4 regions of the Mesobacillus sp. LC4 genome follow, and region 4 is predicted to be linked to each of the others. Evidence: riboswitches for the same ligand, from Rfam matches in the RefSeq annotation. Region 4 holds a riboswitch; each other region holds the start of a gene.

Region 1 (7,614 bases), on a different contig from region 4:
GTTACGAGTGTGATTGTAGCACGGAGTGAAAAAGGGTGTCAATAAAAATTATTCTTAAATATCAACTGGAAGCTTATGGATGTCAAGTTCCTGCCGGAACCCCTGGAACTCCGGTCGCTTTTTCGATCGCCTGTTCAAGGTCTTCAATGATATCGTCCACATTTTCAATCCCGACCGAAAGACGGATTAGATCCTCAGGAACACCGGCTGCTTTAAGGCCATCAGAATCCAGCTGCTGATGTGTCGTGCTTGCAGGGTGGATGATCAGGCTTTTTGCATCCCCGACATTCGCGACATGGGACCATAATTCTAATGAGTTAATTAGTTTGGCTCCTGCTTCCCTGCCTCCTTCAATACCAAAGATGACGACTGCCCCTGCTCCCTTTGGAAGATAGCGGTCTGCAAGACTTTTATCAGCATGGGACTCATGGCCAGGATAGCTGACCCATGTAACAGCGGGATGCGACTCAAGATAGTCTACGATTTTCCGTGTATTGGCGATATGCTCCTTCATACGTACATGCAAGGTTTCTATGCCCAAATTGAATTGAAACGCACTCTGTGGACTGATTGCCGGTCCAAGGTCACGCAAAAGTTGAACCCTTGCCTTTACGATATAAGCCGCTGCACCGATTGCCTCGCTATAGACAATATTATGATAGCTGGAATCGGGTTCATTGAAACCTGGGAACTTAGCTGATTTCCAATTAAACTTCCCTCCGTCCACAATAATTCCGCCCATAACTGTTCCGTTTCCTAACAGCCACTTGGTAGCCGAGTGGACGACGATATCTGCGCCATGTTCTATTGGCTGGCAAAGATAAGGAGTCGCAAAAGTGTTATCGATAATCAGTGGTACTCCTGCTTCATGAGCAATTTCAGCCACAGCTTCAATATCGAGGATCCTGAGACTTGGATTCCCGATTGTTTCGGCATAAACCGCTTTTGTTTTTGGAGTAATAGCGCTACGGAAATTTTCAGGATCAGTGGAATCCACCAGATGGACTTTTATACCGTACTTTGGCAGGGTGACAGCAAATAGATTGTAAGTTCCGCCATATAGATTACCAGCAGCAACAATTTCATCACCAGCATGCGCTATGTTCAGGATGGCCATCATGATGGCTGACATTCCGCTTGATAATGCAAGCGCACCAACACCACCTTCAAGCAAAGCTACTTTTTCTTCGAGGGCTGTTACGGTCGGATTATGTATCCGTGAATAAATATAGCCCGGTTCTTTAAGCGCGAATAAATCTGCGGCATGATCTGTGTTTTCAAACTGGAATGCATTGCTCGAATAAATCGGAACTGCTCTCGCCCCAGTCACCGGGTCTGGTGACTGGCCACCATGTACCCCCAGCGTTTCAATCCGATAATTTTTTTGCTCATTTGCCATCTCCATCTCTCCAATCACCATGATTATTTGGAAAAACTGATACAAAAAACCCTCTTCCTAAGAAGAGGGTCATTTATCATCTCTCCTTATCTCTACAGAGCAAATAACTCTGCTGGAATTAGCACCGTGTTTTCACAACCGGTTGCCGGGCTTCGTAGGGCCAGTCCCTCCACCTCTCTGGATAAGAATATTCAATTCGTTTTTATTGCGTTAACGTGATAATATCATGTGAATAAATATTGGTCAATATATTTAGACTTTTCAGATAAAATTTTATACTGGAAGCGGTCTTGTAAGATAAAGTAATGATTCCAGAACTAATTGGGCTCGAAAAGGACAATTCGTTGTAATGTATTTCATTTTTACTCCATGCATCAGTTTCAGGTCGCCATCAAATAATTGCCCCAAATATACGTCCCTTCCGGAAATCGTTACAACAGTACCATTAGGACTGAGGGATTCGCAGTAACTTACCTTGCCATCCCTGAAGCATAAATAGTGTGTATCGCGATCAGCTACAATTTTCAAAACCATTTCCAGTTTCTTGACTAGCTGATGAACATGTCCCTTGCTGGGAATTACACTCACAAACCTTTCAATCTGTTCTCGCATTCCGATCAACTCCCCTACCTTAACTATTCCTTGTATAAGGGGAAAAACCTGTTAGAATCCTTCGACAAATAATTCGATTAAAATAGATTTTGCAACGTGGATAACGTAAAAAAAGACAATGCCCTTTGATAATTCGGCATTGTCTTTCATTTCCCGAGAAATAAATCCAAGAAAAATGGTCATCAGGCTGTTTTGGGGCTCACTATGCCGGATTTTGGCTTATCCATACTTTTAAAAACGACAAAGAAATACGTGGAACCAACTAAATACAGCATCGCTGTGATCGTAAATACGGTAGCATATCCCCAATAAGATCCGTATTTGAGGACAATCCCAGTTGACACAGGTCCCATGACGGCCCAACCGAGATTAAACACCATTTGATTCACAGAGTTGGCCAAACCCTTCATTGAGTCATCAACCTTCGACATCATTAATGACATCTGTATCGGGTTGCCAGCGTTCATAAGTGCCTGACGAAACAAAAACCCTAAAGCTGCCAGCCAAAAATGTTGCGTATAGGCTGTCAGCAATAGAAACGGCAGGGATAACATCTGCAAAACCACCACTGCTTTCACTTCGCCAAGTCTGCGAACGACCATAGGGCCGATAATCATTGCTACAGCAGTAGCTCCCTGTCCCAGTGAAATGACCAAACCTATCAGTGAATTGGAAGCCATGAAACGATCTGCAAAGTAAAGATTCAAATACGGTATGACCAATCCAGCACCAAAGCCTATCATCAATTGCGCAACAGCAAATAGGAGAATGATTTTGAAGCTTGCTTTGTGGCGAATGCCTTTAGTTTTTCCTTTTATATCGCTAGCCGATATGTGTGATTTCCGACTTTCACTTAACCTCATAATCGGAATCAATGCTGACATAAACAGAGCAGAGCCAATAATCAAAGTGTATCGGATGCTTTCCAAACCAGGGACGACCAATGAAAATAAGTCCGTAAGAATGCCGCCTAAAAGGCTGCCAACCACGTTCGCGGCCGTCATTGCTGCAAAGTGGATACTGAAGAGGTGCACTCTTTGTTCAGGCTTGGAATTTTCCGCAAGCCACGGAATAATGGAAACCTGAATGAAAGCTGACGCCAGACCTGTTCCAAATGCAAACAAAATCAACAATGACTGCGTTTCGACCATACTGCGGGCAAATAAGATGAAGCCTGTCGATATAGCCCCAAAAAGCATCAGCTTTTTTCTGCCGGCTTTATCGCTTAAGATCCCTGCAGGTATAAGAATTAGGGCCGTCGCTAACGAAGTCATCGAAATCACTTTTCCGTTAACCAGTTCATTGAAGCCGAGCTCACGTATGTAAAAGTTGTAAATCACCATGAAGATCCCAAGACCGACCTGTGTCAAGATATTGGCTAAAAAGGTAAGTTTCACGTTTCGATTATAGCTTTTTATATGGGAAGCCCATTCCTGATATAGAGCCATTATATTTCGCCTCACAATTATTTCGATACACTAAATATAATCCTTCTGGAACGATATGTAAATATGTTTAAACTAATCCATCTTGTAAAATCCTCCGAAATTAGCACAAAAAAAAACGGCTAAGCCGCTTAATTAAACATGTAGTTCTTTCAATTTTTCATATAGGTAAGGAACGGACTGAAAAGCATAGATTTTCTCTTGCTCCTCTCCTTTTCTTAATACAACCAAACATGGAACACTTTCAATTTCAAAACGCTCCGCCATTTCAGGCAGATAATTTAAGTCAGCTTTCCCTGAAGGCATATCCGGTAACAGCTGCTTTATAACCGTCAGCATCTTGCTTGCCACCTGACATGTGCCGCACATAGGCGTGTAAAAGTATAGGTAACCCGTTCGTTTTTCCTCCAGGAAGGTTTCGATCTCTTCCTTATTCCATTCTTCCATCTACAGTCATCCTTTTTCTAAATACTCTGCATGAACATCGATATTTGCCCCGATTAAAACTGTAGCAAGATGATTTTCAGGCGCCGTCGCCACTTCCCTGTACATCCTGTCAATGTATAAATGGTTCGCCTCTGGAAACTCTCTCTTGAATTGCTTACGGAGCTTTTCTCCCGACGCATCCGCATCCACCAAAATATAAACATCTTTATCAAAAAGGGAGTCAATCAGTTCATCAAGCTTCGATACTCCAATCGTCCCATTTGTACAAATAATTTCAACCGGTTCATTGAGCACAGCTTGAACTTTCTTTTTGTCTGACGAGCCCTCCACTATGATCACCTTGTAATTTTCGTCCATCGTCATAACCACCTATGCACCAGAGATAATTACCTTACCATATTATAAACACGATCATTAAATTTGTGCTGTTATGTTCATATTTCTATTGTCACTGTTTTTAGAGGAGATTGCAAAAAATTAGACTAGCCTGCTTAAAGGAAAGCTTCATGAGTAGATTTAAAGAAAAAACAGCGGCATGGCTGGCCGCTGTTTGGGTATTCTTAACACCAGCCGCCTTCATCACAATCAGTATACCGAGGTTGTGATTGATCCGGCACTGATACATGCTGGTAAATCTTATTCTGTTCTGCCTCATAGTGATGATCCAGTTCCAGCTGTACACCTTCTGGAAGCTTTATTTTGCCAATCTGTTCATTTTCCAGATAAAGCTGAATCTGGCCGTTTTCCAGCTTTCCTGTCACCCTGTCTGTTATATCAAGCTTTTGTTTGTTAAGTGTCATGAGTATTCACCCTTCTCGAATTGTCGGTACTTTTAGCTTGTCCGATTTCAGGGAATGAATTGATGGAAAAATGAAGGAGATTATGCCCGGGAATTAGAAAACGCCTTGAATGCATCAAGGCGTCAGTTAAAATTATTCTTTGATCATGTCTTCGTATTGTTCAGCAGTCATAAGCTTTTCTACTTCACTGTTGTCCGATAGTTCGACAGTGATCATCCATGCTTTCTCGTATGGAGATTCGTTAACGAATTCAGGGCTGTCATTGAGCTCTTCGTTAATTTCCACTACCTTGCCGCTTACTGGCGCATATAGCTCAGAAACAGTTTTAACGGATTCTACGCTTCCGAATGGCTGGTCAAGGCTGATTTCGTCTCCTACTTCTGGTAGTTCGACGAAAACGATATCGCCAAGTTCAGATTGAGCAAAATCAGTAATACCGATGCGAACCTTTTCTCCTTCAACTTTTACCCATTCGTGTTCTTTAGAGTAACGTAACTCATTTGGTAAACTCATTAACTATCCCTCCATTTGTATATCTCTATCGATTATTATCGATGGGACCGAAATTACAGCCAGGCTTTTTCAAATTCTTCCTCTTTAAAGCCTACGGTTACTTTTTCCCCGTCTGTCATCAGCGGGCGTTTGATGAGCATGCCATCTGATGCAAGCAGTTCTAGCAGCTCACTTTTTGATGCTGTCTTGATTTTGTCTTTCATCCCTAGTTCCCGATACTTTTGGCCGCTCGTATTGAAAAATTTCTTGATATCGAGGCCGCTTTTTTCCAGCATTTCTTCAAGCTGCGATTGGGAAGGCGGATTTTCGACAATATGTACTTCATTATAGTTCACTTCATGCTGGTCCAACCATTTCTTGGCGTTCCGGCATGTGCCGCATTTAGGGTACCAATAAAATGTCTTTGCCATATTTTCACCACCCTTTGCTAGTATCCCATTAATGAAACCCTCTAATCGGATAGTAACATAATAAGGCTGAAAAATACTAACATTGCGTGCTTAATTCCATGACATTTTCGGCATCCCTTACTTTATTCTACATATTTCGAAAAATTCCTCCATGGAACAGAATTATTGTTTATAAAAAATTGCTCTTTTGGTTAGTTTTTGTTTTATAAAAAAACACTTCTCCCTCTTACAGGAGAAGTGTTCGTAAATCCTAAGATTAAACGATGAAACGTTCTGCTTCGATAAGCTTTTCAGATGCTTCACGCTTCTTCGCGATCACATTGATTGGAGTGTGTCTTGTGAACTTGCGCAATGCGGAAGTCAACATGCGAAGTGCATCTCCCTCTTCTGTTGCCACAAGAGTTTCTTTTGCGTCACGTTCGATTTCATTGAATGCTTCCTGGCAGAAGATTTGTGTGTAAAGTAGCTTTTGCTTGCTCTTTTCCACTCCATCTTTTGCGATTGCTTTTTCAGTACGCAGAACAGCAGACTCCATTGAATAAGCATTTGAAATGATGTCCGCGATGTTGACGAGAATCTCCTGCTCTTTTTCCAATGCTTTTCCGAACTTCTGTGCAGCTAATCCAGCCGCAAGCAAGCCGATTTTCTTCGCGTTCTTAACAAGGTATTTTTCCTGTGCCAACGGCTCATCGCCTGGCTCTTCAGGCATTAGCATCATAAGCTCTTCCTGTAGCTGTTGAGCTTTCTGCAATAATGGAAGCTCGCCCTTCATTGCCTTGCGCAGGAATGTTCCTGGTACCAACAGGCGGTTGATTTCGTTCGTTCCTTCGAAAATACGGTTGATCCTTGAATCACGGTAAGCTCTTTCGATTTCATACTCCTGCATGAACCCGTATCCACCGTGGATTTGAACGCCTTCATCAACCACATAATCAAGTGTTTCTGTCGCGAATACTTTGTTCATTGAGCATTCGATTGCGTACTCAGCGATTGAATCAGCGACTGCTTTTCCATTGTTGATTTCTTCCTCAGACAACTGGTTCATTCTTTCCTCGAACAAGCCTACTGTACGATATACAGAGCTCTCAGTTGCATAGATTTTCGAAGCCATTGTCGCAAGCTTTTCTTTTGTAAGGTTGAATTGGGAAATAGGTGTTTTGAACTGTTGGCGCTGATTAGCATACTTGACAGTCAGACCGAATGCCTGCTTAGCTCCGCCAGTGGCGCCTACACCCAACTTATAGCGTCCGATGTTCAGGATATTGAAAGCGATAAGGTGTCCTTTTCCAGCTTCACCAAGAAGGTTTTCCACAGGTACTTGAGCATCTTCAAGAATCAATGTGCGTGTTGAAGAGCTCTTGATTCCCATTTTCTTCTCTTCAGCGCCTACTGATACTCCAGGATATTCTCTTTCCACGATGAAAGCGGTGAATTGTTCGCCATCGATTTTGGCATAAACAACGAATACATCCGCAAAGCCAGCGTTTGTGATCCATTGCTTTTCACCGTTAAGAATGTAGTGAGTTCCTTCAGCATTCAGTTTAGCAGTAGTCTTTGCACCCAATGCGTCTGAACCTGAACCTGGCTCAGTAAGAGCATAGGCTGCAAGCTTCTCGCCGGTTGCAAGTTCTGGAAGGTATTTTTGCTTTTGTTCTTCATTACCGAAAAGAACGATTGGCAATGAACCGATACCAACGTGAGCACCATGGGAGATGGAGAATCCGCCCGCTACTGCCATTTTCTCAGCGATCAACGCTGAGCTGATTTTATCAAGACTCAATCCGCCGTATTCTTCAGGAACATCCGCTCCAAGAAGGCCAAGCTCTCCAGCTTCCTTCAATAGTTTTACAGTGCGGTCAAACTCATGCTGCTCGATATATTCAACCTGAGGCAATACTTCGTTCGTTACGAAATCCTCAGTCGTTTTCGCGATCATTTTGTGCTCATCTGTGTAATCCTCTGGAGTGAAAACATGGTCATAAGTTACA
Region 2 (7,614 bases), on a different contig from region 4:
ACCTCGCAGACTTTTGCGAAGGCAAAGGAAGTGATTCAACAGGAGAACAGCAAGGTCGTGCTGGATAAGGCACTTGGGAAGTTTACCGCCCTGGAGTCTGAAGCTAAAAAAGCCCTTGAGGAGAAGGTAAGTGCTGAAGTTAAGCGCCAGTCACTGCGCAGTGAAGGTATCCTGAACGACTTGCATCTATTGAATATCCAGGTCAATGAATACTATGATTTTCTGCAGGAGGATTTAAAGAACCAAATTCAATTCATCATCTTGGCGGCCATCATCGGAAGCATCCTTCTAGTGGTCGTTGCCGGTGGTATTGGAATCAGGCTTACGAGCTCAATCACCAGGCCGTTGAAGAAGATTGCCTTCAATGCCCAGGAAATTGCCAAAGGTAACTTGATGATTGAAAAAGTTCCATACAAACACAAAGATGAGCTTGGAACCTTGAATGAGTCTTTTGACTTGATGGCAGCCCAACTGACTTCCCTGTTGCAAAAAGTGAACATGACGAGCAAGGAAGTGGAAGAATTCGCAGGAGAAATCGAGCAGGAGAATATCGCGCTGACTGAAATCTCCAACCAAGTAGCTGTATCAACGGATGAGCTTTCTGCAGGAGCCCAAACAGTATCGGAGGATTTACAGCAATCGGTCGAGCTGATTGATGATATGGATAAGGAAATCATGCTGAACCTTGATCACACTCAGGAATCCTCCTCGTATAGCAAGGAAGCGGTTGAAGCAATCAGCGAAGGCAGAAAAGCGATCGAGGGACAAAAGGTCTTAATCACTGAAAACAAAGAGGCATCATCATCAATTCAGGCAGCGACAGATCAATTTGCGGGCTATGCGGCAAAAATCCAGGATATGGCCCAGACTGTTTCGGCCATCGCAGATCAGACCAACCTGCTGGCATTGAATGCGGCGATTGAAGCAGCAAGGGCAGGAGATGCAGGAAAAGGGTTTGCGGTCGTAGCCTCTGAGGTCAGGAAGCTGGCTGAAGAATCGAACAGAGCCACAACGCAAATCTTTGATATGGTCAACCTTCTAAAGACGGGACTCGATGAAATCGGAGAGGCCGTAAACAAAGGCGGGGCAATCGCAGAAGAACAGATGGAATCAATGAACCTGACAATGTCTGCTTTTGAAAATATCGAATTGAAGGTCAGCGGCATCTCAGAGAAAGTAACCCACCTTGTCAAAGGTATGGAAGCTTCGAAGGAATTGGGAGCCAGGGTACTGCATAATGTTGAATCCATCAGTGCGGTCGTAGAAGAAACAGCGGCTGGAAGCGAAGAAATCTCCGCATCCACAACGGAACAATTATCCGCTTTCGGCAACCTTTCGAAAAAGGTGACAGACCTCAGGAAGCTGACAAATGAATTGAATGAATCCGTTTCGGTTTTTAAGTTTGATAGATAATTAGTTGAGTACCACAGCGCCTAGCGCTGTGGTACTTTTTTATAATACAACCGGAACTGCAGAATGCCTACTTGGTCGAAAAACTCGTGGATGTGGTCGAAATAATTTAAAAAGTGGTCGAAAAACTCGTGGATTTGGTTGAAATAATTCAAAAAGTGGTCGAAATAATCGTGAATGTGGACGAAATAATTTAAACAGTGGTCGGAATAATTAAATATTTGCTAATATCTTGGTTGGTGAGGATAATATGAATCTTTTATAGGGATAAAATTACGACTAAATAGGGCGCACATGATGAAATCACGTGAATTTGACATGCAGTATCGATTATATGAGTCTATAATAAAATAAAAGAAATAAGATTTATAGTAAGAGACTGCTTTTGGCACCAATTACAGAAGAGAAGGTGAAGTTTTGAAACAGAAGGATTTATTCTTAGCGTTTTTTCGCGTCGGAATCCTGGGATATGGCGGTGGCCCATCTTCGATTCCGCTTGTACATAAGGAAGTGGTAGAGAAATATAAATGGATGGATTCTGATGAATTCGGCGATATCCTTGCTTTAGGAAATGCGCTTCCGGGGCCGATCGCCACAAAAATGGCTGGCTACATTGGCTATCGTGTAGGGGGATTCGTGGGGATGATCAATGCCCTGGCTGCCACAATGATTCCGGCGATTATCCTGATGATCCTCCTCCTGACCGGCCTGAACTCATATAAGGATGAGCCATGGGTGAGAGGAATGGCTGAGGCTGTAGTGCCAGTTGTTGCCGTGATGCTGGCTGTCCTGACATGGGACTTCATCAAGAAGTCAGGTAAATCAAAGCTTGGTTGGGGCTGGACGGCCATAGCTCTTATTGGCAGTCTGCTGCTTCTTCAATTCCTGAATCTGCATCCGGCCATACTGATTTTTGTGTTGCTGCTTGGTGCCTTGCTGAAAAAAGACCCTGCTCCAGCAGAAAGTAAACAATCGGGAGGGGAGCAGCCGTGATATATTTCCATATATTTTTAGCGTTTTTCATTCCGGGGATACTGGGATATGGCGGCGGTCCTGCCTCCATTCCGCTCATCGAAAATGAAGTTGTCGATCGTTATGAATGGATGACAGTCAGCGAATTCAGTGAAGTGCTAGCGATGGGCAATGCCCTGCCAGGCCCGATTGCAACCAAGATGGCAGGATATATTGGCTATGCAGAGGGAGGAATCCTTGGGGCAATCGTTGGGGTATTCGCCACAGTGGCCCCATCCCTCATCTTAATGATCAGCTTGCTCGGATTGTTGATGAAGTATAAAGATTCCCCTCGTGTCAAAAGGCTGACGATCGTTGTCCGCCCTGTCATTGCCGTGCTATTAGGGGTCATGACCTATGATTTCTTTTTTTCATCCTATGAAGGAGTCGGTCTGACACAGACGATCATGATTGGCGGAATCAGTTTTTTGCTGATGGAAAAATTTAAAGTCCATCCTGCCTATGTTATCGCAGGTGCCCTAGTATACGGAGCCCTTGTTTTATCGTAGACAAGGGTTTTACTTTTTTTTAAAAAAATTTTCCTACTCTGTCAACGGTGTAAGCGATATCATGAAAAAATACGAAAAAAACTTTATTGACAAATAAATCAGATAGTCTTAATATTTCAATTATCGAAATTAATTTAATAAGAAGCTTATCAAGAGAGACTGAGGGATTAGGCCCAATGACGTCCGGCAACCTCCTTTATGGAAAGGTGCCACTTCCTACAGAATGTTTTCATTCTGAAAGATAAGTCGTATAGATTTTTACGATGCCTCTTTCTATGAATGAAAGAGGCATTTTTATTTTTAAAAAATCGGGGGTGCATATGATGATTGAAGTGAAAAACCTGGTCAAGGTTTATGAAACGAAGAAAGGTTCGGTAACTGGTGTTGACCATGTTTCATTAAAAGTGGAAAAGGGAGAGATCTATGGAATTGTCGGATACAGCGGGGCTGGGAAGAGCTCTTTGATCCGCTGCCTGAACCTCCTTGAAAAACCGACATCTGGAGAGATACATATTGACGGTGTAGAGCTTACTTCTTTAAGCAAAAGTGATCTGAGAAAAGCGCGCCTGAAAATCGGGATGATCTTTCAGCATTTCCATCTTGTCAGCGCTAAGACGGTGAGTGAAAACATCGCGTTCGCGTTAAAAGCGGCCGGGCTGCCAAAGGCGAAAATCAATGATAGAGTGACAGAGCTTCTTGATATGGTCGGACTTTCGGATAAGAAAGATGTCTATCCGGCACAATTGTCAGGTGGGCAGAAGCAGCGGGTGGGCATCGCCAGGGCGCTTGCGAATAATCCTTCGGTGCTCTTATGTGATGAAGCTACTTCGGCTCTTGATCCAAGCACAACAAAATCGATTCTCTCCTTACTTAAAAAGATTAATAGTGAACTAGGAATCACGATCGTCCTCATCACCCATGAGATGGAAGTCGTCAAGACGATCTGCGACAGGATGGCTGTCATGCAAGATGGGAAAATCATTGAAGAAGGAGATGTGTATGAAGTCTTCGCGAATCCGAAACAATCGCTCACAAAAGACTTCGTCAACTCCATCCTTCAATTCGATTTGCCGGAAAGATTGCTGGAGGAACGTCAAGGAAAGCTCATCAAAATCTATTTCCAGGGTGAGATTGCCGAGCAGGGAGTCATATCTGATGTGTTCCAGACGTACAAGGTTCGCGGCAATATCCTGCATGGGAAGATCGAGTATATTCAGGATATTCCATTGGGAATTTTCATTATGGAGGTTTCGGGAGACCAGCTGGAGATTGACCGGGCGATTGCCTACATAGCGGCAAGGACGAAAAACTTGGAGGTGATGGATGATGCTGCTTGATAGCCTGATTGAACTGTTGCCGGAATTGAATAAAGCATTTTTTGAAACGATTTATATGGTCGGCATCTCCATCTTTGTCGCCATTGTTGTTGGATTGCCAACAGGAGTGCTGCTTTTTGTCACCGACAAAGGTCTGTTCCTGGAAAACCAGCTTTTTAAAAATATTGCCGGCTTCATCGTCAATATGATTCGTTCGGTTCCGTTCATCATCTTATTGATCGCCTTGCTGCCGCTTGCGAATTTGATCGCTGGCACGACAATCGGTCCGACAGCGGCATCTGTTTCGTTATCGGTCGCCGCGATTCCATTTTTTGCAAGAATCGTAGAACAAAGCTTCCGGGAAATCGATAAAGGAGTCATTGAAGCTGCGGTTGCGACAGGCGCGACTCCATGGATGATCATCAAAGATGTCCTGATTCCCGAAGCAAAGCCTGGCATCGTCCAGGGTGTGACCATCACGATCATCAGCCTTGTCGCCTATTCGGCAATGGCTGGAATTGTCGGCGGAGGCGGTGTAGGTGACCTGGCGATTCGCTTCGGCTATTACCGTTACGACAATACGATCATGATCACAACAGTCATCATCCTGATCTGCCTCGTCCAGCTGATCCAGTTTGGCGGAGACAGAGTGGCAAGAGTAGTAGACAAAAGATAAAAACTAGGGGGTTCTTTTACAATGAAAAAATTATTGTTCTCATTACTATTGTTATTATCAATTGGGCTGCTTGCTGCATGCGGCAGCGACTCAGCATCCGGCGGAGATGCGAAGGCAGACGCAAAACAAGTGACATTCGGTGCGACATCAGGCCCATACAGCGATATGGTCACAAAGGGTATCAAGCCGCTTCTTGAGAAAAAAGGCTATGAAGTGAAAGTAGTGGAATTCAGCGATTACATCCAGCCAAACCTGGCTTTGTCAAAAGGCGATCTGGACGCTAACCTGTTTCAGCACAAGGTCTATATGGAGAACTTTGCGAAAGAACATAAGCTTGAGCTATCAGAAGTAATCGTCGTGCCAACTGCGCCAATGGGCATCTATTCCAAGAAATTCAATTCACTGGATGAAATCGCAGAGGGTGCTGCCATTGCGATTCCAAATGACCCAACAAATGCAGCTCGCGCCTTCTTGATTCTTGAAGATGCGGGATTAATCAAACTAGACCCAAATGCAGACCCACTGACAGTTTCTGAAAAAGATGTAAAAGACAATGTAAAGAACCTGCAGTTCAAGCCAATTGAAGCAGCACAGCTTCCAAGGGCAGTCGAAAGCGTCGATCTTTCAGCTGTACCAGGCAATTTCGCCCTGGCAGCAAAAATGGACCTGCTTGACGCACTTCAGCTTGAAAACATGCCAGACCAATACCGTAATCGAGTCGTCATCAATACAAAAGACCAGGATGCCCAATTTGCAAAGGACATCAAAGAAGTCGTAGAATCACCGGAGTTTGAAGAAATCATCGATGAAAAATTCAAAGGCTTCGGTAAGCCGGAGTGGATGAGATAGGAGAGATATAAGATGAAGTCCCGAGAGCAACGGCTCCCGGGACTTTTCCTTTTTAATAGCTTTCTCCCCTATAAATTGGTTAAAATATTGAAGAGACTCTATTTTAGGAAGCTCTTTTGTTTTTTATTACATGACAAAAGGGAAACAAGCATTCAAAAGATGCTGTCAGCTTTTTACACATCAATCTAATAGTAACAGAGGGAGATATATGGAAAAACGTGATAAGAGATCTAGACATCTAGCGGCTATTTCGCTGGCGATTATGGGTGTGGGGTTCCTCGCGATGATTCCGTTTCAGGATTCATTGATTGGAAAATTGCTGATGGGCGGGTTTGAAGCCGGTCTTGTCGGCGGTCTTGCTGACTGGTTTGCCGTAACGGCCCTCTTCAGGCACCCGATGGGAATCCCGATTCCCCACACCGCACTTCTGCCGAAAAATCGTGATAAAGTAACACGCGCTTTAATCAACATGCTTGAAAATGACTGGCTCACGAAAGAGAGCATCATGGAAAAGTTCAAGCAGATTCATATTCTTGATAAAATTTTCGAAACGGTCGAAAAAGAGCTTCATTCAGAATCTGTGAAAAACAGCATTCAGGCATTCAGTCTTAATGTCGTAAAGAAAATAGATGTTGAACGATTTGCGCCGGCAATTGAACAGGAGATCAAAGGTTTCCTGCTTTCAGCGGATTCTTCCGAGTTTTTACAAAAAGCATCAAGCCATATACTTGCAAAAGAATATGATTCAGCCGCATTTGACTATGTCCTGCAAGAGACGGAAAAATGGGCGTCGCAGCCTGAAGCGAAAATGGTTCTTGGCAAGTTGGGAAAACAGGCAATTGATACGACCGAAGCCGACGGACTATTAAAGTTCGCGATTCAATCGTTCAGCAATATGATCACTGAGGAAAAGGTCGGCAATATTTTGCAATCATTCATTTTAAAAAGAATGAAAAACCTGCAGCAGGATGAAAATCGCTACCGCCATATGATCCTGGATAAGATCCGCAAAGAACTGGGGAATCTCAATGAGCGTGAAGCTCTAATGGCAGAAATCCAGACGTGGAAAAACAAGATGGTCGAAGAGATGGATTTAACTCGACAAATAAAAGATGTACTGGCTAAGGCGAAGGATCGTGGAATTGCTTTCATCGAAAAAGACAGCTTTGTGGATGATACGGTTACTCCAGTGGTGAAAAAATTCATTGAAGAAATCAAAGCGGACGATAAAAAGGTAACAGCAATCGAAAGCTGGCTCCATGCAAAGATCGCCGGTCTGATTGAAAGAAATCATTCCAAGATTGGAAAGCTTGTCAGGGAAAATCTCGATAAGCTGGATACCGAAACACTGATTGATATGATGGAAAACAATGTAGGGAAAGATCTGCAATGGATCAGGGTAAATGGCGCCGTCTGCGGCTTCCTGATTGGAATCGGTTTGACGATCTTTAAGCTCTTGGTGATGTAAAAAAGGAATATAAGGCCAATCCATTCGTGATTGGTCTTTTTTACCTTCTCAAATGGTAAAATGAAAATGGGAGGGGGAGGCATGGCTAAAAGAAGAAGGCTTATAACAGTATTTTTGATTCTAGTGAGTGTCGTCCTTTTAACAGCATATTGGATTAATCAACAAAAAATCCTATCGGGTGAATATGACAAATTGACAATCAGCGGGATGGAAGGCAAAACCATCCAGGTAATAAATGACCCTGGCGAGATTGCCAAAATCATCTCAGCCATTAATGAAAGCCCAAGAACTTTTAAGTATGATAATGGATTTACATATGATTACTTACCGCACGGAATCTTAACCTTTGAAAATGAAACGGAAAAAGTGCAGATT
Region 3 (7,614 bases), on a different contig from region 4:
TCCAACACCGATATGTGTGTATGTAGGACTAAGGATATTCTTGCGGTGGCCGGGGCTATTCATCCATGATTGGACTACTTCATTCGCTGTACGCTGGCCGGCAGCAATGTTCTCTCCAGCACTGCGATAGTTGACGCCAAAATTCTTCATCATCATAAACGGGCTGCCGTATGTTGGGCTTGTATGGGAGAAATAATTTTTGTCTCTCATATCAGCAGATTTATATCGTGCAACCCTGGAAAGCTGCCAGTCAGCAGCTAGCGGTTTCAGGCCATTCTTGGCTCGCTCCTGATTCGTCAGCTGGATTACCTGGCTTTCAATACTCTTTGTTGCTCTTATAGTAGGGATATTCACCTTCTGTCCAGGATAAATCAAATTTGGATTTTTAAACTGCGGGTTGGCGGAAATGATTTCAGAAAGGCCAATCTGGTACCTGACTGATATTTTCCATAGAGTATCACCCGGCTGTACTGTGTGGACCTGCTGTGCGGACGAAATGGTTGGAAGAGCCATTACCATCAATAAAAGAGCTAAAAGTATTTTCTTGAACATATTCAATCCTCCTCACCTGATAGGATGAGAAAAACCCAAGAAATTATACTTTATTAATTTTTCATAAGAAAACATCACAAGAACGTTGCATATAGTTTATTCAAGGGAGGAATGCAAAGTATGGGCTATCTTTGGGTGATGACCATTGGTTTTGTCATTTGTCTCGGTTTAATGGGCGGTACGTTAATGTTTTTTATCAGATCTGCTTTTAATTACGATGATGTGAGCCGGGTTGATTTGTTGGATAGCAAGCGAGAAGAGTAGGTTGTAGAATGCCAAAAGGCTGCCAGGATGAACTGGCAGCCTTCTTACAATGGCATGGTTTTAAAAGTTAAAAGTCGCGTGTGTTATCAAAACGAGTGTTGGCAGGGTTGTCCGAAGTCAGTGGTGCATCGACTGGGTCTACATTCCTTGTGCCATCAACCGCTGTAGCATTATCATTCAGGCCGACTCTGTTTTCGTCACGCTCGACAACTACAAGAATCTTACCTTCTTTTACATAGCCTTCGTAACGTTCCGCTTCATCTTCCGGAATGCCCATTCCGATCAGTGCTCCGGCTAATCCGCCTGCACCTGCGCCTACTGCTGCACCTGTAAGTGTCGCAGCGATTGGGCCCGCAGCTACGATTGGACCAATTCCAGGAATCGCTAGCGCACCGATGCCTGCCAATAATCCAGTAAGGCCGCCTAATACGCCTCCTGTTGCTGCACCTGCAGCCAGACCTTCCTCAGTCTTTGTACCGGTTGCTTCATTGACATCGTGAATCTCATCTTCGTTCTTACTGATAACAGAGATGTCATCAGTTGAGTATCCCTGTCTTTTCAGGTCCTCAACAGCCTGGATTGCGTCTTGCTCGTTATCATATACTCCTACAAGATGTTTTTCATGTTCAAACATAATAAAAGCCTCCTTTAGACGAGTAGTCCCTTTAAAAATACCCGCATACAAGAGGCGTAAACCTTATGTCGAACGATAAAATGGGACATTTTTTTCTTTGAAATCTACATTTAGTTAAAAAGCAACAGTGCAAAGTAGCTCATTTACTTCCAGATTATTTTTCCACAGCCGCAGACAGTGCTGCTTCAAATTGCTGAATGATATCCTCGCTATTTTCGATTCCAACTGAAATCCTGACTAGTCGATACGTGATTCCAAGCTCTGCCTGTGCCTCTGGCGGCAGCGCGCGATGGGAAGTTTTCAGTGGATGGGAGACCGTTGTTTCGACTCCTGCAAGTGTTGGCACAATTTTAATCCAACCAAGCGATTTGAAAAATTGATCTGCATCCACCTGTTCTGCGAGTTCAATACTTACGATGGCGCCGAATCCCTTTTCACCTTCAGTAAATGGATAATAAACCTTTGCGACATTCTTATTTTCATTCAGACTATCAGCCAGCATCCTGGCATTCTCTGATTGAGTTTTCATTCTTAACGCCAGAGTCTTCAACCCCCTGCATGTAAGCCACGCTTCAAACGGACTGAGGTTCGCACCGAGGTTCACGATCCTCGCACGTGCTTCTGCAATCAGCTCCTTCTTGCCAACAACGACACCTGATGTGACATCACTATGGCCGCCAATGTATTTAGTCGCGCTGTGGACAACCAGGTCAGCTCCTAGTGTGAACGGGCGAACATGAAGCGGCGTTGCAAATGTATTATCCACCAAAACAATCAGATCTCTTTTCTTGGCAAGCGCGATGACCTCTACCAATTTTTCCACACGAAGAAGCGGATTTGTGATGGACTCAGTATATAGAAGCTTCGTATTCGGTCGGATCGCCTGTTCTACATTTTGCAAATCCGCAAACGCTACAAAGGTCGTCTCGATTCCAAAGCGTTCCAATTCAGCCTTCAGCATATGAAAACTTCCGCCATAAACATCATCAGCCGCCACGATATGGTCGCCATTTTTCACAACTGCCAGAACACCCGCTAAAATCCCAGCCAGCCCTGAAGAAGCCGCCACTCCATCTTCTGCATACTCAAGCGCTGCTACGGCTTGACCCAGTTCATCCGTATTCGGATTGCCAACCCTGGAATACAAATAATTCCCTTCTCCCTGATAAAAGCCCTCCAGCTCATCAAGGTCATCGAAAGTAAAAGCCGACGTCTGATATATCGGGGTAGCCTTGCTTTTAATTCCCTGTTGCTTCGTATGTACTGAATGCAATACTTCTGTTTCAAACTTTTTAGCCATCTTGTCACCTGCTTTTAGAATTCGTAGTCGTATGGTAAAAACAATCATAAAAAAACCTCTCCAATAAGGAGAGGTTACAGTTCAATCAGCCTCTCTTATCTTCAGACTGCAATCTTCAGAACTCAGCACCTTTCATCGTAAAAAAATAAGGTTGCCGGGCTTCAAAGGGCCTGTCCCTCCGCCGCTCTGGATAAGAGTTATTTCGGGTTTAAAAATAGTTTTTTAATAGCTGAAGTATACCAGCCTCTCCGGCTTTCCGTCAATGAGGGTTCATCCTTTCGGTACCGTTCGTAATACATAAATGACAGTTCATACTTCGGAGGCACCGTTCGTGATACACACTTGACAGTTCATACCTCGGCACCGTTCGTGATACACACTTGACAGTTCATACCTAGGTACCGTTCGTCTTACGTATATGACAGATCGCACAAACTCAATCTTCCGGATCGCTGTCAAGCAAGTCCCAAGGCGTGATCACGCCAATTGGCTTCCCGTGGCGGTCACCGGTTTCCGTGATGATGACGGCCTGCAGTTTTTTTCCTCTTGTATGGTAACGCTCGAATAACTCTTCAATATGATACAAAGATGCATCCTCATCGACAAAGGTCACAAAGTAATTTTTCCCCTTCGTCAGTAGCTCCTTGACCCTCACGTCCTCAAAATGCACGACGCTATCTGAAAAATGCTTCGCCATCCACTGGATGATTTCCGTTGAAGTCAGCAGGGCAATATATTTATCATCCTTGTCATAGACAGGGAATCTTGTGAAATCAAACTTATTGATCACCTTTAGAACATCTTTAAGATACGCATCTTCATAATAATAAAACACAGGGCTGGTCGCGATCGATAACGCTGTCTGCGGCTTCTCGAACTCCCTGCATATCTCCTCGATCCGTTCAACCACTTCGATATGAGGCTCGGCGATATAATAATCCGCGTTCACCCGCTCATGGACAATCGCATTGCGAAGCTTCGCAAACTGATGAAGCTCACTTTTATATTTACGCACTAATGAATGATTTTTATAGCCTGAATACAGCAGTTCGACAAACGCATCACTGTCCGTTCCCTTCACCATTTCCTTCAACGCTTTATGAATCCTGTTAAAAGCTGTCTCGAACTTTCCGGATTGCTCCTTATGTTTTACCTCATGCTCCTCAGAAGCATTGGTGCCTGATTCGGGATTCCTTCCATCATCATTGCCTCGCTTTTTCCCATTCCCATTATTGGATTGTTGAGAAGATGGTTTCCCATTACCATTTTTACTTTTGGATTGATTGGAGGATGAGTTACCATTACCACTTTTTAATTGTTCTTCAGATGAGGAACTCTTCCCGCGTCTAATCTGCTTGTTGTCTGGTTTTACTTTTGACGGCGAGTTGCCGTTTCCTTTTCCAGCTGTATTGGATGAATCCGCACTTTCGTTGTCTTTTTTACCAGGGTGCTTTTGTTCCTTTTCATCGACTCGCTTCAGTCTGTTTTCATCTGACACTTGCTGCTTAGGATTTGTACGAATATATGACTTTTTATTTTTACCAGCCTGTTTTTTTGAACCTGACTGATGATTGAATCTATGTTTATTCTGAGTATTATTAACCAAGATAGCCCCTCCGTAATTTCAAATAACTTCCCTTTCTCCTTACCCCATTTAGTACTTTTACTAATCATGGATATATAATGTAAAAATTCCAGATGAACATTATGTTTGATACAATAAGTATAGTACATACATTACTAATTCACAGATGTTATTTTTATAGAAAAGGGATTGATATTCAGTGGCAGCAACGAAGAAAAAGAGAATAGTTATAGAGGTCACACAGCTTGTGACCATCACAATCGGGGCGATTATCGCGGCTTTTGGGCTCGACCTGTTCCTGGTTCCTAACGCAATTCTTGATGGAGGGGTCATCGGGCTATCCATCATTGCAGCGGAACTGACGAACATCTCGATGAGTATTTTCCTGATTGTTTTCAACCTCCCATTCCTGTATATCGGATATCGGAGGATGGGTTTGAAATTCACGCTTCGCACTTTGTATGGCGTCATCATTTTATCCGCCGCGACCGCTTATTTACACCATTTTGCCCCTGTGACAGATGATTTATTTCTAGCGACTATCATCGGCGCAGTTATCCTGGGTACAGGTGTCGGTTTGGTCATCCGGGCAGGCGGAGCACTGGACGGAACGGAAATCATCGCGATACTTGTCAGCAAAAAGCGCACCGTCTCTGTCGGACAAATCGTCATGATCATGAACTTATTCATCTTCATTTTAGCCGCCTTGCTCGTGTTCAGCTGGGAAACAGCCATGTACTCTATCATCACCTATTTCATCGCCTTCAAAATGATCGATGTCGTCGTCGAGGGCATGGAAGAGCTAAAATCCGTCACGATCATTTCCGATGTTCCTGAAGAAATCGCCGAAGCCTTGCTGAAGCAATTAGGCAGAGGCATGACCTACATACAGGGCCAAGGCGTTTTTTCAAGCGAGCCTAAAAAAATCATCTACACCATCGTCAGCCGGATTGAATTGTCCACACTGCGCTCCGTTGTCGATGATATTGATCCAAATGCTTTAGTCGCGATTGAAAATGTCGCTGATGTTTCCGGAAGCAACTTTGATAAGAGCGGCGGGCATTGATTAAACATGATGGATGAGCGGTTGGTCGATAAAACCTGAAATGTGGTCGATATATCCTTAAAAGTGGTCGATATATCTTAAAAAGTGGTCGAAATAATCAAAAATCCGCCAATATATTTCGAAATGTGGTCGAATTATCTTCAAATGTGGTCGCATAATTTATTTTTTCGCCAATAAGTTCTTGATAAGTCTTTGTCTACGCTTGTTTCTCATGCAATTGTTAGTATTTCCACCAAAATTTGCAGTAATTTTATCATTTTTAATGTAAAAAGTGCCCTGGCGAAGAATCGCCGGGGCACTTTGCTGTTAATCAATCGGATTGTTGAATTTCTTTTCTTTCTGGCCAGTTGTGAATTCGACAAGTTCTTCAGGAGTGTTGTTGCCCTTTTTCTTGTTGTTGTTGCGCTGGGCGTTCCCGTTGCCTAGCTTTTGTTTGCCCATTCTACCTCGCTCCTTTTGATGGATTCATGAAGTAGTATGAGTTTTTTCCTCAGCGTTTATTCCAAGTTCAGGTGCCTGGCGCACTCTCGTTGCCTGCTCGTATGCATAGGCGAGTTTGATCAGCAATGGTTCGCTGAAGGCAGTGCCCGTGAAAGTGATGCCGACCGGCTCTCCACTTTCTGTAAAAGCAGTTGGAACCGTAACGGATGGGTATCCTGCTTTTGATCCGATTGTCGATCCATCCATCGGGAAAAGCACCGCATCAGCACCATATTCTTTCAATGCATAGTCAATCCCCTGCTCCCTTGCCATATAAAGATTGTATTCAAGTTCTTCGAGGTACTCAGCCTCGGTCAGGGTCCCGCTTGTTTTTTCCGATTCGAGGAGCACTTCCTGACCGTACTTCAGCATTTCATCGCCATGCTCGTTATTGAAAGCAATCACGTCAGCAAGTGTCCTGACCGGTACATTCGGTGCCAGACCGTTCAGATAAGCATTCAGGTCCGCTTTGAATTCATAGCTCAAAACCTTATAACCCCAGGTCGCCTTCGCTGCTGGTATCGCTGCTTCAACTACTTGCGCGCCTAGCTCTTTCAATTTTTCAACCGCTTTTTGAAAAATTTGCTCCTGTTCCTGAGTCCACTTGCCAATATACTCTTCTCTTACAACAGCAATTTTCGCTCCATTTAATGCTTTTTCATCGAAAAGAGAGTCATGATTGAATTGTGGTAAACTGACCATCGTTGCCGGGTCTTGCGGATCGTGTCCAGCAATCGCTTCTAAAAGATAAACCGCGTCCTTCACACTTCTCGCCATCGGGCCGGCGGTATCCTGAGTGTGGGCAATCGGAATGATGCCGCTGCGGCTGACAAGGCCGACTGTCGGCTTGATGCCTACCAATGAATTCTGCGAAGCTGGGTTCAAAATAGAGCCATCCGTTTCGGTTCCGACTGCTACGGCAGCCAGATTAGCCGCAATCGCCGCACCAGAACCGGCACTTGATCCCCCAACATCGAAGTTTCCAGGACCATACGGATTCAGCACCTGGCCTCCGCGCGAACTGTAGCCGCTTTTCATGTTATTCGCCATGAAATTCGCCCACTCTGTCATGTTTGTTTTGCCAAGAATGACAGCGCCAGCCTCCCTTAGCTTGGCTGCAACAAAGGAATCCTTCTGGGCAAAAGAGTCCTTCAATGCGAGCGATCCAGCACTTGTATGCATTTTATCATTTGTATCAATATTATCTTTTACCAGAACCGGAATGCCGTGCAATGGACCCCTGGCACCCTTCAGTTTTCGTTCTGCATCCAGTGAAGCTGCGATCTGCAGTGCATCGGGGTTCAACTCAAGTACTGAATTGATTGTTTTATCAAAAGCCGAAATACGGGCCTGGTACATGAGGACAAGATCATGAGAGGACAGCTCACCCTTCTCCATTTTCTCTTGCATCTCATCAATCGTCGCTTCCGGCAACCACTCTTGCATCAATGTATCCAAATGTGGATTTTTCACGTTCAACAATTCCTTTCAAAAAAAATACCCTTTAACAGAGCCATCAAAAATAAACTACGGAATATATATTCTGATGCCTTAAGGAAAACTCCTTTATTCACAGTAAAAAAGCTATAGGAATTGATCCTATAGCTTCGATAGTTGTTATTCAGGGTCGACAATTTTTCCGCCGTAAAACTCTTTTTGTACTGGCGTGATATTAAGGGCGTTGCAGAACCTTTTCAAATCACGTTCTTCACGTTCGTTGACGATTGAGATGA
Region 4 (7,614 bases):
GGCGTTTAAAAGGAGTAATGTTCAGGATGAAAAGAGTCTTTTTATTGTTAGTGACTATGGTGTTAATGGGTTTTGGCTCAATTGAAATGAATAGGCATGTCCCGCCTGAAGTTGTTGAAACTGCAATGAACAATTACCAGGAATTCCTTTCATTTGTGATCAACGATGGAAATCCAAAAGACTGGACAATAGGGCAGTTTGTTGCCGATCATCAGCTAGTGATTGATAACAAGTTGAATCTGGAAATAAGACCTTTAAACCAGTGGGTTGCACCAGTGCTATACAATGGAGTGATCATCGGTCCCATGAGAGTGAATGAATCTTCTGAGGGAAGATATGAAATCGTTGAGTTTGGTTTTTCAAGATCCACTTCACTTTTGCAGTTAAAGCCTTACGAGTATTTTCTTTCCAATATGCAGTATGATCTTGAGTTAGGATATACTCCATCCAGAGATAACATCCGTCCAATTGGCGGAAATGCAACCAGGCTTTTTGATGAGTGGGGAGTCGATCCCGAAGGAATTCCACTAACTGAGTTTGAAGCATTGATCAAGCAGCATTTAAAGAGAACTTATCCTGACCGTTTCCCCGAAAAAAAGCCATTGTCCAGATATTATTTGCTGGCTTTAATACCAATAATTTTAATACCCTTAGCAGTAGTACTAAGAAAAAATAAACAGTCTGAGAAGGCTGGCTAAATTCAATTCCAGCATATGCTAAAGAAAGAATGATAAAAATTTTTGATGGCCGTATCTTTTCTCTCCCTAAATCCGTTTAAGGGGCAGAGAGGTTCAAAGGAGTGAACAGGATGTCGATCGACAAGCTCAGGAAAATGGATATAGCAAAGGATACCGGTGTCATGGACCATTATCAAAATCTTGAGAGATATTGCCGGTTTTTAACGCAGAGCAGCTGGGATGGTGATGACCTTGTGCAGGAAGTGACGGTCAAGGCGATGCGCCATTATGAGCCTTCACAGATCAGCTCGGCATTGTTGAAAAAGATGGCTTACAATCATTGGGTTGATACGGTCAGGAAGCGGAGTCGTGAGGTAACGGGAATACCGGAAAATCTCGCTTCAGTTACTAATGGCAACGTGATCGATACAGTCGAGATGGTTTTGGCCAAATTGACGCCGAAGCAGGCTGTTATTTTAGTTTTGAAGGAAGCATTCCGTTTTCAATCACGCGAAATCGCTGAACTAATGCAGACAACGGAAATGGCTATAAAAGCATCGCTTCACCGGGCCAGGAAACGACTCGAGCGTGATGGAAACCTTCAAGAAGTGGATCAAGAACTCACCGAGGATGAAGAAAAGCTGCTGACAGACTTGCTTTGTGAATCACTTCACTCTGAGGATCCGACTGTGTTGCTTGAAAGCATCCAGGAGATCCCTTCACTTGCTCCTTGTTCACCGGAGATGTCTTTACACTCTCGTTCACCTCTCTCTACTTTCAAAATGGCTGCGTAAGCAGGAAAGGGAGGAACAAATTGAGTAGAATTCCTTATGTCATCGAACAATCAAACCGGGGAGAACGTTCATACGATATTTATTCAAGGCTTTTAAAAGACCGGATTATCATGCTTGGAGATGAAATCAATGACCAGGTGGCAAACAGCGTTATTGCTCAGCTTCTGTTTCTTGAAGCAGATAATCCTGAAAAGGATATCTCGATCTATATTAATAGTCCTGGAGGTTCAACCACAGCAGGATTCGCGATTTTTGATACGATGGAATACATCAAGCCCGACATCAGCACAATCTGCATCGGAATGGCCGCATCTTTTGGAGCCATGTTGCTGCTTGCCGGTACAAAAGGGAAAAGATTTGCATTGCCAAACAGTGAAATCATGATCCATCAGCCTCTCGGCGGTGCAAGAGGCCAGGCGACGGAGATTGAGATCTCGGCTAAAAGAATCCTGAAGCTGCGCGACCATGTGAATCAAATTATTTCCGATAGAACTGGACAGCCGGTTGAAAAAATCGCAAAGGATACAGACCGGGATTATTTTATGAGTGCACAGGAAGCTTTGGAATACGGGATTATTGATAAAATTATTACACGAACATAGGGGCTGCTTAAGCAGTCCTGTTTTTTTTTTGCTAGAAATGACTGGCTGCTCCTGATATAATCGAATTTATATTTTAAAAGATTCTAACAATTCACAGCGTTAAAGAAATAAACAGTAAAGGGGAATATCCATGAATATTTACGGATCAGAAAAGATACGAAAGATGACATCAAGTATTTTTCAGGAAGTGGTTGACCGTAAACAGGCAGCCTTGATGTATGGGAAAGATGTGATTGACTTAAGTATAGGGAGTCCAGATTTTGGCCCGCCTTCTTTTGTCATGGAGGAACTTGCTAAATATTCGATGGATCCAGGGAAATATGGATACACGTTAAAGGGAATCAGTGAATTTAATGAGGCAGTTACATATTTTTATCAACAGCGTTATTCTGTTGAGCTAGAAGCTGAAAGTGAAGTCTTGCAGCTGATGGGCTCGCAGGATGGGCTAGCGCACTTGGCTACTGCAATCATTGACCCTGGGGATTATGTACTTGTTCCGGATCCAGGTTACCCAATCTATGAAGCTAGCGTAACCATTGCCGGTGGGTCGATCTATCCTATGCCTTTGTTGGAGGGAAATCAATATCTGCCGCAGCTGAATGAGATTCCTCTAGAAATCTTAGAAAAGTCGAAGATGATGATCTTGAGTTATCCAGGAAATCCTGTCACCGCGCTGGCGGACAGCAGCTTTTTTGAACAGGTGGTCGAATTCGCTAAAGTACATAACATCCTCGTGGTGCACGACTTCGCCTATTCTGAATTGATTTATGATGAGAATCCGAAAACCAGCTTCCTTTCGGTGGACGGTGCCAAAGACGTAGGGGTAGAGTTTAACTCATTGTCAAAAACCTTCAATATGGCAGGCTGCCGCATTGGCTACGTCGCTGGGAATTCACAGGTGATCAATATTCTTGCTTCCTTCAAATCACATATCGATTACGGTATTTTTTACCCGATTCAAAAAGCAGCAATTGCTGCACTGACCTCAGATTATTCTTTTCTCGGGGATCAGCTGAAGCAGTATGAAGCACGAAGGGATGCTTTGGTTTCAGGATTCAGGAATAGCGGTTGGCAAGTGGCAAATTCTCCGGCAACGATGTTTGTGTGGGCTAAAATTCCTGCCGGCTGGAAATCCCGCGATTTCGCTTTCAAGCTAATTGATGAAGAAGGAATTGCCGTCGTTCCTGGTGATGCTTTTGGAAAACAAGGCGAAGGCTATGTCCGAATTGCCATGGTCCAGCCACCAGATAGACTGATAGAAGCATCTCAAAGGGTAAATAAATTTCTGTCTGGGTTTCCGGTCGGGATATAATAATATTTCGATAAACGAATTGACTTTTGAATGAATTTGGAATATTATCACTTTAACGAACTAAAATTTAATACTTATGTCTTCTTATCAAGAGAGGTGGAGGGAAAGGCCCTGCGAAACCTCGGCAACAGGTTCTGAAAGAATACTGTGCCAATTCCTGCGGACAATTTTGTCTGAAAGATGAGAAGAGAGTATGCTATGGCTCTCTTCTTGAAGAAGGGAGCTTTTTATTTTTAGGAGGCTTATTTATGAGCCTCTAATGTTTTACTTATAAAACCAACTTATCAGGTTGGTTAAGTTGAGATTTTATGAGCAGAGGAGAGATTGAGATGAAATACGGATTTTGGCTGCCTATATTTGGCGGATGGCTTAGGAATGTAGAAGACGAGAACATGCCACCTACCTTTGACTATGCAAAGAAAGTGATTCAATCAGCAGAACAATGGGGCTACTCTACAACATTAATTGCCGAATTATATTTGAATGATATAAAAGGGCCAGAGCGCGATTCCCTTGAAGCATGGACAACTGCTGCCGCACTGGCTTCAGTAACGGAAAAAATTGAAATAATGGCAGCGGTTAGACCGGGCTTCCACAATCCGGCTATCACGGCAAAAATGGCGGCAAATATTGATCAACTCAGCAACGGGCGATTTACGCTTAATGTTGTTTCAGCATGGTGGGAGGAAGAAGCAAGGCAATACGGCGGAGTTTTTACCGAACATGATGAACGATATGACAGGACTACAGAGTTCATAGATGTGCTCAAGGGACTATGGCGTGATGAAACCTTCTCTTATGAAGGCAAGTTTTATCAGCTCAAGGATACGAAGCTGTTCCCGAAACCAGTTCAGCGGCCGAATCCGGTCCTTTATGCCGGCGGAGAAAGTGCAAAGGGAAAACAGACGATTGTTGAAAAATGTGATGCCTATGTCATGCATGGCGGGACAATAGAAGAAATTGAACAGAAAATAACAGACATGAAAGTCCGCAGAGCGGCAACTTCAAATCCAGAATTGTCGGAGTTCGGAATGGCTGCCTATGTCATTTGCCGCGACACCGAGGAAGAAGCAATCGCAGAATTGGAATGCATTACGACTGTAAAAGAATCAAGTGCCTATGCCGGCTTTAAGGATTTCACAAGTAAATCCCAGCTTGAACAGCAAATCCAGCTCCAGGATTACTCGGTATCGAACCGTGGTTTACGGCCGAATTTGATTGGCACTCCTGACCAAATCGCCGAGCGAATTCTTCAGTATGAACAAGCGGGGGTAGGGTTGCTTCTGCTCCAATTTTCACCGCAACTCGAAGAAATGGAACGTTTTTCAAAGCAGGTTATGCCTCTTGTGGAGGCAAAAAGAAAGCAAGTGATTGCTTGAACTACTATAAGGAGATGAGTAAATATGAGCAAGGTATATATTATCCATGAAAATAGTGAATGGACAATTCATTTAACAAAGCGGCTGAAGGAGCTAGGGATTCCATTTGAGGAATGGCATCTCAACGAAGGACTGCTTGATTTATCGAAGGAACCGCCACAAGGAATTTTTTATAGCAGGATGAGCGCTTCGTCTCACACAAGAGGCCATCGATTCGCTCCGGAATATACTGCACAGGTTTTAGCCTGGCTGGAGGCTCACGGATGCAAAGTTTTCAACGGAACACGCGCACTGGAACTGGAAGTTAGCAAGGTCAAGCAATACCTTGAGCTGGCCAAGCAAGGAGTAAAGACTCCGAGAACTATTGCAACTGTCGGTAAAAAACAGCTTTTAGAAGCGGCCAAGGAATTCGAAGGGAAAGCATTTATTACTAAGCATAACCGCGCAGGAAAGGGTCTTGGAGTACAACTTTTTCAATCGGCTGATGCATTGAAGTCATATGTTGATGGCCCTGCATTTGAAGAACCGGTGGATGGTGTCACGCTCATTCAGGAATATATCCAGTCTCCGGAGAGCTATATAACAAGATGTGAATTCGTCGGCGGAGAATTTGTTTATGCAGTGAGGGTCGATACATCTGAAGGTTTTGAATTATGCCCGGCAGATGCCTGCCAGATTGGAGACCTATTCTGTCCAGTCGGAGAAGAGATTGAAGAAAAGCCAAAATTCCAGGTGATTGAAGCGTTCAACGACCCTATTATTGAAAAATATAAGAGAGTGCTAGAAGCAAACAATATTGATGTTGCCGGAATTGAATTTATCAGAAATGAGTCAGGTGAAATCTTTACTTACGATATCAATACAAATACAAACTACAATCCAGATGCTGAAGCAAAAGCTGGGAAATTCGGCATGCTGGAGCTGGCAAGGTTCTTAGGAGAAAAGCTGGCTGCGGAGTATGGAATAGTGACAAGATAAGCAGGGAGTTCCCCTGCTTTTTTGTTTTTTCTCAGGAAAAATATGATAATCTATATTTAACAAAAGATGGAATTATACTACGGGAGATTAAGAGAAATGAATGGTCAAATGTTGCAAAATAAGTTAAGTGCCGATTGCGAAAGTTGCTTTGGTTTATGCTGTGTGGCTTTGCCATATGCGGAATCTGCTGACTTTGCTTTTGATAAGGGGGCAGGGGTGCCTTGTCAGAACTTGCAGAAGGATTACCGTTGTGGGATTCATAACAAACTGAGGGATGAAGGCTTCAAAGGATGTACCGTATACGAATGCTTTGGTGCGGGGCAAAAGGTTTCACAGATTACCTATAGGGGACATGATTGGCGAGACCACCCAGATACAGCGAAAGAAATGTTCGATGTATTCCCGATCATGCAGCAGCTTCATGAAATGCTACTTTACTTGGATGAATCCATGAAATTAGAGGACGCGAAGCCATTATACGGTGGTCTCCGAACAATCTATAAAAAAACAGAACAGCTTACAAACCTTGAATCTGCTGAAATTCTCAAGTTGGATATTCCCGCACATCGAGCAGAGGTTAACGGATTCCTCATAAAAACGAGTGAACTGGTCCGTTCTCGAGTAAAAAGCAGAAAGCAGCCGAGAGGAAAGAACCTGTTTGGTGCCAGGCTAACAGGAGCGGATCTCAGAGGTTCCGATTTACGGGGGACACTGTTGATTGCAGCAAATCTCAAAGGAGCTGACATGAGGGTGTGTGACTTTATCGGTGCCGATTTAAGGGATGCCGACTTAAGCGATGCAAATCTGGAAGGCAGCTTTTTTCTGACTCAGGCTCAGATCAACTCATCAAAAGGTAATGCTGAAACCAAATTACCTTCGACACTAAATAGGCCTACACACTGGTGGTGAATCTGAAGGAGGAGTTAAAATGACGGCATTTGTAATATTGATTGGCAGTATCTTCAGTGTCCTCGCGGTTGGATTTGGAGCAAAAGTTTGGAATGGTAAGAAGTAGTTTTGTTTAGTTCTTGAAAAAATGGTTAAATTTTGAAACTTATTGAATGTTCTTCCGTATTAAATAGTAAAGGGGGAGAGCATATGAAAAAGTTATCATTTATCCCTATAATCTTTCTACTATTGCTTTTCGGCTATCAACAAAAACAAAACGATGTGCTCGATACAAGTAAACTTGAGAAAGTTGAACAAACTGGGAATGCCACTGAGGAACAATTGAAAAGTATTCCGATCCTTTATAATGTACCATCCTTGAAAGTTGGCTTAGATTCTTTGCCATTTGAAGTAATTCTGCCTAAAGATTTTCCTTTTGACGCCATGCCGCTGAAAATGACGATCGAAGATTTCAAGCATGATGGGAAAGATTTACAAGTCAATTTTGACAGTGTTTCAAAAAACAAAGAAGATAACATCATTTTCATGATCACTGTCCATAATTTTAAAATTGAATATCCAGAAGGTCCGGGGGAAGAAGTTAAGCTAGCTGATGGGACGGCAGGAGATTATATGAAAGGAACTCTCGTTTTTGAAAAGGATGGAATTTATTATAGTATTGGCTATTACAATCCTAATATCTCGGATGAGCAATCGAAGAAAGACACTATTGCATTGGCCAATCAAATGTTATAAGTGTTTGAAGAACGCAAAAATTTTGCGTTCTTTTTAAATTGCTGGTAAAGAAAGGATATCAAAGTTCATTTTGGCCAAGACTATAATTGGTGATAGAAATGAAACGTATCTTGATGATAATAATCTGGGGCGGCTGCATTGTTCTTTTGTCTCTTGCCTATGAAGACTACCTTTACTCCCAGTTTGAGGTTCATTCTGTAAAGGGGACCGTTAAGGATAAAGGAGTTA

Evidence for each region. A riboswitch is a leader RNA that binds a small molecule or an ion and turns the genes downstream of it on or off. The one in region 4 is predicted to bind S-adenosylmethionine.
Region 1: linked by a shared signal. The riboswitch ahead of AB5I83_RS10255 (O-acetylhomoserine aminocarboxypropyltransferase/cysteine synthase family protein) and the one ahead of AB5I83_RS17325 (LLM class flavin-dependent oxidoreductase) in region 4 are both predicted to bind S-adenosylmethionine.
Region 2: linked by a shared signal. The riboswitch ahead of AB5I83_RS21070 (methionine ABC transporter ATP-binding protein) and the one ahead of AB5I83_RS17325 (LLM class flavin-dependent oxidoreductase) in region 4 are both predicted to bind S-adenosylmethionine.
Region 3: linked by a shared signal. The riboswitch ahead of AB5I83_RS12195 (trans-sulfuration enzyme family protein) and the one ahead of AB5I83_RS17325 (LLM class flavin-dependent oxidoreductase) in region 4 are both predicted to bind S-adenosylmethionine.

The regions. Positions count from the first base shown of each region.
Region 1 is NZ_JBGCUB010000002.1:795,621-803,234, reverse strand. Features, by position in the region: gene AB5I83_RS10255 (O-acetylhomoserine aminocarboxypropyltransferase/cysteine synthase family protein) at 83-1,399, opposite strand; SAM riboswitch class I at 1,483-1,587, opposite strand; gene AB5I83_RS10250 (hypothetical protein) at 1,673-2,011, opposite strand; gene AB5I83_RS10245 (MFS transporter) at 2,194-3,459, opposite strand; gene AB5I83_RS10240 (thioredoxin family protein) at 3,592-3,903, opposite strand; gene AB5I83_RS10235 (toprim domain-containing protein) at 3,910-4,266, opposite strand; gene AB5I83_RS10230 (YusG family protein) at 4,464-4,703, opposite strand; gene gcvH (glycine cleavage system protein GcvH) at 4,836-5,216, opposite strand; gene AB5I83_RS10220 (arsenate reductase family protein) at 5,270-5,626, opposite strand; gene AB5I83_RS10215 (acyl-CoA dehydrogenase family protein) at 5,883-7,614, opposite strand, start outside.
Region 2 is NZ_JBGCUB010000009.1:99,403-107,016, reverse strand. Features, by position in the region: gene AB5I83_RS21085 (methyl-accepting chemotaxis protein) at 1-1,413, shown strand, start outside; gene AB5I83_RS21080 (chromate transporter) at 1,828-2,403, shown strand; gene AB5I83_RS21075 (chromate transporter) at 2,400-2,930, shown strand; SAM riboswitch class I at 3,074-3,178, shown strand; gene AB5I83_RS21070 (methionine ABC transporter ATP-binding protein) at 3,254-4,267, shown strand; gene AB5I83_RS21065 (methionine ABC transporter permease) at 4,257-4,922, shown strand; gene AB5I83_RS21060 (MetQ/NlpA family ABC transporter substrate-binding protein) at 4,944-5,771, shown strand; gene AB5I83_RS21055 (DUF445 domain-containing protein) at 5,980-7,239, shown strand; gene AB5I83_RS21050 (hypothetical protein) at 7,321-7,614, shown strand, end outside.
Region 3 is NZ_JBGCUB010000003.1:263,665-271,278, forward strand. Features, by position in the region: gene safA (SafA/ExsA family spore coat assembly protein) at 1-552, opposite strand, end outside; gene AB5I83_RS12185 (hypothetical protein) at 673-816, shown strand; gene AB5I83_RS12190 (general stress protein) at 884-1,450, opposite strand; gene AB5I83_RS12195 (trans-sulfuration enzyme family protein) at 1,605-2,750, opposite strand; SAM riboswitch class I at 2,843-2,947, opposite strand; gene AB5I83_RS12200 (CBS domain-containing protein) at 3,187-4,356, opposite strand; gene AB5I83_RS12205 (YitT family protein) at 4,535-5,401, shown strand; gene AB5I83_RS12210 (hypothetical protein) at 5,708-5,842, opposite strand; gene AB5I83_RS12215 (amidase family protein) at 5,867-7,354, opposite strand; gene AB5I83_RS12220 (DEAD/DEAH box helicase) at 7,499-7,614, opposite strand, start outside.
Region 4 is NZ_JBGCUB010000005.1:340,706-348,319, forward strand. Features, by position in the region: gene AB5I83_RS17305 (hypothetical protein) at 27-698, shown strand; gene AB5I83_RS17310 (sigma-70 family RNA polymerase sigma factor) at 809-1,471, shown strand; gene clpP (ATP-dependent Clp endopeptidase proteolytic subunit ClpP) at 1,492-2,073, shown strand; gene AB5I83_RS17320 (LL-diaminopimelate aminotransferase) at 2,204-3,385, shown strand; SAM riboswitch class I at 3,467-3,572, shown strand; gene AB5I83_RS17325 (LLM class flavin-dependent oxidoreductase) at 3,715-4,764, shown strand; gene AB5I83_RS17330 (ATP-grasp domain-containing protein) at 4,789-5,742, shown strand; gene AB5I83_RS17335 (pentapeptide repeat-containing protein) at 5,839-6,651, shown strand; gene AB5I83_RS17340 (hypothetical protein) at 6,841-7,386, shown strand; gene AB5I83_RS17345 (hypothetical protein) at 7,485-7,614, shown strand, end outside.